Kordia antarctica: one gene and its partner. Each later gene encodes a partner of the first gene's protein in a complex. Links are inferred from orthologs where the notes say so. Each region holds a gene or a part of one and is shown in the gene's direction. Other genes may lie near its edges.

The links.
Region 2: the proteins of trxA (region 1) and IMCC3317_RS16445 are in contact, whole or in part, in an NMR structure (PDB 2IPA), measured with the Bacillus subtilis proteins. The link is inferred for Kordia antarctica from one-to-one orthologs.

Annotation. Positions count from the first base shown.
Region 1 is NZ_CP019288.1:4,242,865-4,246,043, forward strand. Bases 276-3,116 are described here. They hold trxA (thioredoxin), read left to right. Parts: upstream 276-1,456; coding sequence 1,457-1,777; downstream 1,778-3,116. Other genes in these bases: IMCC3317_RS17665 (ArsR/SmtB family transcription factor), read right to left, coding at 407-733; IMCC3317_RS17670 (SRPBCC family protein), read right to left, coding at 737-1,150; IMCC3317_RS17680 (DUF58 domain-containing protein), read left to right, coding at 2,057-2,986. Outside these bases: IMCC3317_RS17660 (transglutaminase domain-containing protein), read left to right, coding at 1-269. UniProt on the Bacillus subtilis protein: Participates in various redox reactions through the reversible oxidation of its active center dithiol to a disulfide and catalyzes dithiol-disulfide exchange reactions.
Region 2 is NZ_CP019288.1:3,962,624-3,965,731, reverse strand. The notes cover bases 317-3,086. They hold IMCC3317_RS16445 (arsenate reductase ArsC), read left to right. Parts: upstream 317-1,378; coding sequence 1,379-1,795; downstream 1,796-3,086. Other genes in these bases: IMCC3317_RS16440 (hypothetical protein), read left to right, coding at 1,968-3,086; IMCC3317_RS16450 (ArsR/SmtB family transcription factor), read left to right, coding at 983-1,315; IMCC3317_RS16455 (YtxH domain-containing protein), read left to right, coding at 317-910. Outside these bases: IMCC3317_RS16460 (VOC family protein), read left to right, coding at 1-62; more of IMCC3317_RS16455, read left to right, coding at 218-316; more of IMCC3317_RS16440, read left to right, coding at 3,087-3,108. UniProt on the Bacillus subtilis protein: Catalyzes the reduction of arsenate [As(V)] to arsenite [As(III)]. In vitro, can dephosphorylate para-nitrophenyl phosphate (pNPP).

The DNA of each region.
Region 1 (3,179 bases):
ATACCAAACCAAAAAAACTGGAAAATACGGTGCTGAAAAACGAGAATATTCTTTTTGAACTTCAACTTTTAAATCCTGTAAATAAAGAAGATATTATTCTTTTAATTGATACAAATTTTAGTAGTAAAAAAATACATCCTGAGAAAATTTCAATCAAAAATCAATCACTAAGTATAGCATATAAATTTGAAACGACAGGATATTATGATGTCCATTTATATGTGAAAGATGATTTAATTTCGACCTACACTTTTGAGGTTAAGAAATAAAATCAACTATTCGTCACCCTGAACTTGATTCAGGGTCTCACTCATTATTATATTCCGAATTCTTAGTCATGTGTGATTCTGAATCAAGTTCAGAATGACGTACTGTAAGCCTTTATGACACTTAACGGATATGAAATTCAACTGTTTTTCGAATCTAAATAGTTTCCTAAATCCTGTAAAGAATCATCCCAAAATTGTTCGTAAAACTGTAGCCAATTATTGACTTCTTTCAATGGATTTGTATTTACATTGCAAAATCGTTCGCGACCTTTACTTTCAATCGTAACTAAACCGGCTTCTTCAAGTGTTTTGATGTGTTTTGTAATTCCTTGTCGTGTAATTTCAAATTGATTCGAAATCTGCGAAATAGACAATGCGGAAGTTGCAATGACTAAAGCGTGAAAAATATCACGCCGAGTCGGATCTGCAATTGCCTTAAATAAACGTGTGATTTTATCTTGCATATATTATTTTTTTAAATAATCACGTAATTGTGTCATGCAATGATCCCAACCGCCACTGAAACTTTCAAACATAGCAATAGCCGTTTCGCCTTTATAATCAGCAATACCTGAGTGTTCTAAGTGTAATTTTGTTCCTTCTGCTACGGTTTCTAATCTCCAAGAAACCGTAGTTTCAACAGTTGTATTTTCTACTTGCCAGGTATAAATTAATGTATAAGGATCTGCATTTTTTATTTCTCCAGTAATGGTATCACAACCTTTATCTTCCGTAGGGAAAAAAGTATATTTAAATCCTTTCTCAGCTTTGAAGTTGGTTTTTATAAACCAAGTAGATATTTCTTCAGCATTTGTGATAGCATTCCATACAGCATCAATTGAATGTTGAAATATGGTTTCTTTTTGTATTACATCTTTCATAATGGGTTTTATTTTTAATTAATATGCAGCTAACTGGTTGCTAAATTACGAATTAATTTCAGATAAGCAACTTTTTGGTTGCATATATTTCACAAAGAAGTATATGGCAGTTTTTATAAAATGTACAAAAAAGAGTTTTATTCAGTATCTTTGTACATCTATATGAGTATAAAGTAAATGAATAAATAAAATCAATATAGATATAACCAAAACGAATACTTGCTGTGTAAGTTTTGGTAGAATATTTGACTAATATTGCATATATCACAAATAATAAATAAAATAAAAATTTAAAACATACATATTATGGCTTTAGAAATCACAGATGCTAACTTCGAAGAAATAGTAATGAATAGCGACAAACCTGTACTAGTTGACTTTTGGGCAGCTTGGTGCGGACCTTGTAAAATGTTAGGTCCTGTTGTGGAGCAAATTGCAAAAGAATATGAAGGAAAAGCTGTCGTAGGAAAGTTAGACGTTGATGCAAATCAGCAATATGCGGCTCAATTTGGAGTTCGTAACATTCCAACAGTATTAATGTTCCAAAACGGAGAATTAGTAGGACGTCAAGTAGGTGTTGCGCCAAAAAACGCATATACAGAAGCTATTGACAAGTTATTAGTATAAAAATATATTTTCGATTAGAAGATGAAAGGTTTGGTGTATTGCCAAACCTTTTTTATTTTAGTGAAACTCAACTTTGAGAAGTCCAATAGACGCACTGAAATTTGTAAGTTGAACTAATTTCGCTGGATTGCGAGATTTTAAGAATGATATTTTAAAGTTTTTTAGGTTTTAGCGTTTATTTTGAAACTTAATATTCCAAATCGATTCAGCAGTAAAGTGGAATCTCAGATTGCATACATTTTGTGTCAACACGTACATCATTAATCAAAGAAAACGCTTGTGAATTTACAACAAGAATTTAATAAAACGGCAGGATTTAAGAATCTCGAATTGCTTGCACAACAAGTAGTGGAAGGATTTATTTCGGGAATGCATAAGAGTCCATTTCATGGTTTTTCTGCGGAATTTGCTGAACATAAAATTTACAATCAAGGTGAAAGTACGAAGCATATTGATTGGAAATTGTTTGCCAAAACCGATAAACTTTACACAAAGAAATACGAAGAAGAAACCAATTTACGCTGTCATATTATTATAGACAATTCGTCTTCAATGCATTATCCAGAAGTGGAAGCGCCATCAATTGCCAACTTAAATAAAATTGGATTTTCGGTACTTGCAACAGCTTCGTTGATGAATATTCTAAAAAAACAACGTGATGCGATTGGTTTGAGTATTTATTCTGATAGTTATGATTTTTATGCGCCTGAAAAAGGAAGCGAACGTCATCATCAATTGTTATTGAATGCACTTGATAAAACGGTCACTACAAAGCGAATTAATAAAAAAACAGACACATATACATATCTACATCAAATTGCGGAGAAAATACACCGTAGAAGCCTTATTTTCCTTTTTACAGACATGTTTCAAGATGGAGTAGAAGATGAAAAGTTGTTTGAAGCATTACAGCATTTAAAATACAATAAACATGAAGTGGTTTTATTTCATGTGTTTGATTCTGAAAAAGAATTAAATTTTGAGTTTGACAATAAACCAAAACGATTCGTTGATGTAGAATCGGGAGAACATATCGATATTTATGCTGATACGGTTCAGGAAAATTATCAAAAAGCGGTTGAAACTTATTTTCAGCAATTAAAAATGAAATGTGCGCAATACAAAATAAAATATGTTACTGCAGACATTACAAAAGATTTTGAAAAAATATTAGTTACGTATTTGGTTGAAAGACAAAAGTTTGCATAGTTGGGTAAAAAAAAGTTCAATTTTTTATTCAAATATGTTTGCATAAATAGAATTGTAGTGTATATTTGCATCCGCAATCAAGCAACGGTTTGGTAGTTCAGCTGGTTAGAATACATGCCTGTCACGCATGGGGTCGCGGGTTCGAATCCCGTCCAGACCGCTACAATTGCAAAAAAAGCTTCTCTTTATTGAG
Region 2 (3,108 bases), 280 kb from region 1 along the record:
AAAAATTCGGATGGTGTGAAGATAAATTTGGTATTTCATGGCAATTGAATCTTCCAGAATAAATTCAAATTACGATACAAGTGTTGCTCAAATAAACAGCTACACAATTGTTATGTAGCAACTTGCAATTTTAAATAATAATGATATCTAACTAAAGTTAAATAAAAAATTCAAAAAAAACCGTTACATTTAAGATTCCAATCGAAAAGGTTCAATTATGGATGATAAAAAAGACGACTTAGAGAAAAAAATAGAAACTACTTCCAACGAAGTTTCAGAAAATATGGAAGATGCAAAGGAAACTATTAGTGAAAAAGCAGAAGAGATAAAGGAGGAAACTATTGAAGCTAAAGAAAATACAGTAGAAGAAATCAACGATACAATAGAAGATGCTAAGGAAGCTGTCGATGCAAAAACGGAGTATGCAAAAGAAGAAACTACACAAGCCAAAGAAAGCAAAGTAGACGAACTAAAAGCTGAAGTAAAAGAAACGCTACATACTGCAAAAGAAAAATTGAGCGAGTTTACAGAAACCGCACAGGAAAAAGCCGCAGATTTTGCCGAAGAAGCGAAAGAAACTTTTGGAAAAGCGAAAGAGAAAGCTTCTGAATTTGCTGGCGAAGCCAAAGAAAAAATTAGTGAATACGCTGATGTCGCTAGTGAAAAAGCTGCCGATTTCGCAGAAGAAGCAAAAGAGAAATTTGGAGAATACAGCGAAGTTGCCAAAGAAAAAGCAAGTGAATTATCTGAAGAAGCAAAAGAAGTTTACGGAGATGTAAAAGAAAAAGTTAGCGAATTTGCCGAAGAAGCTGGCGAACGCATTGAAGACTTTACCGAGGAAGCCAAAGAAACAATTGAAGAAGCTACGAAGAAAACGAAAAGTTTCTTTCAACGTTTATTTGGAAAATAAAAAACATGAAAAGCTGCAAAACATTTTCAACTTCTTTATCTTTATCGCATTAGTGCGTTACAAACATATCTCATGGGAATTACAAAAAATCACATTTTTGATGACTATCAAAACGAAACTGCATCCATCACAAAAGTATTAGGGCATCCTGCACGAATTGCGATATTGCAATACATTAGCGAAAACGAATACTGCAATTGTAACGATTTGGTAAAAGCCACAGGATTAGCGCAACCAACGATTTCGCAACATCTTTCCGAAATCAAAAGAATAAAGTTACTCAAGCAAAAAAGTAAAGGGAAAAATACGTTTTACACAATTGATGTCGATTTGTTGAATCAATATCGAAGAAAAATTAATGATTTCTTTGTGAAACTTCAAGTAAGCTGTCAAAATAAAAGCTAAATAACTGTGGATTCACAAGTTTACTAGATGTTAAATCAACAATCATAAACTCTTACCAAAATTATGAAAAATGTACTTGTACTTTGTACTGGAAATTCCTGTCGTAGTCAAATGGCTGACGGTTATTTAAAATATTTTGCCAAAGAAAAAGCAACTATATATAGTGCTGGAATTGAAACACATGGCGTAAATCCAAGAGCAGTTGCGATTATGAAGTTAGATGGAATTGATATTTCTCAAAATACTTCCAATAACGTTTCCGAATACCTAGATATTGACTTTGATTTTATCATCACGGTTTGCGATCACGCGCAGGAAAACTGTCCGCATATTCCAAGTAAAAACGCCAAACGTATTCATCAAGACTTCTTTGATCCGTCGAAAGTAAAAGGTTCGGAAGAGCAAATTTTTAATGCGTTTAAGAAGACTAGAGGTCAGATTAGAGCGTTTTGTGAGGAGTTTGTGGCGGAGGAATTGTAGTTTTCTTTTTGTTGATTTGTTTGTTTGTTTGTTTGTTTGTTTGTTTGTTTGTAAAAAATATAAAATATCATTCATAAAGAAATATTAGACCTAGATTTCCATCGTTTCTACTAAAAAGCTTCTTTTCCTGCGAAAATTGAAATATTTTTGGTTGGAATTAGTTTAGTTGTAAATGAAGTCACTCTTTGCATTTTTTTGTATCGGCTTGTTTTTCACTGTAAATCTTCAGGGACAAACAAAAAATCGTCGTATCAAAAAAGTAGCAGTCAAAGATTCTATTGTGTTGGATTCTGTCAGCATCAATCCGTTTCAATTTAAACTTACCGATAAAAAGAATATTCCGATTGATTCTACCGCATATCGAATTGACTTTGAGAAAGGTATTTTGTATTTGAATCTTGCCAAAATTAACACAGATTCTATTCGCGTAAGCTATACCAAATATCCAGAATTTTTGACGAAAAAATATAGCGGTTTTAATAAGAATTCTATTGTTCAGAATCCGATTGATATTGATAAAATTATCTCGCTTAGATCGAATAAAGAAGTTGCCAATACACGTTTGTTTGATGGTTTGAATACGTCTGGAAGCATTTCGCGTGGCGTTACCGTTGGAAATAATCAGAATACTGTTTTGAATTCCGAACTCGATTTACAGATTTCTGGTAAAATCTCGGAAACTATTACGTTGCGAGCTTCAATTCAAGACGCAAATATTCCGATTCAAGAAAGCGGATATTCACAACGCTTGGACGAATTTGATCAGGTTTTTATTGAACTCGAAAGTAAAAACTGGAAAATCCGTGCTGGAGACGTAAATCTTGAAAATACAGAAACTGATTTTATGCGTTTTCAAAAAAAGGTACAAGGAGTTGGCGTTACCGCAACGTTGCCACATGAAAATAGCAAAACTACCCTTTTTGCTGCTGCCGCGCTCGTTAGAGGTCGCTATACGCAAAGTAGATTTCAAGGACAGGAAGGAAATCAAGGTCCGTATAAATTGACAGGTCCGAACGAAGAATTGTTTATTTTAATTGTTTCTGGAAGTGAAACGGTTTTCGTCAACGGTTTGCCCGTAGAACGCGGCGAAAACAACGATTATGTGATTGATTATAACGCGGGAGAAATCACGTTTACGTCCAAATATCCGATTACTTCTGAAATGCGAATTACGATTGAATATCAGTTTACAGATAATAATTATACACGTTTTGTAACGTATGGCGGCGCAAAATACGAACATGAAAAATTCAAACTTGCAGGGCATATTTATTCTGAAAATGATTCTAAAAATCAGCCAATTCAACAAAATT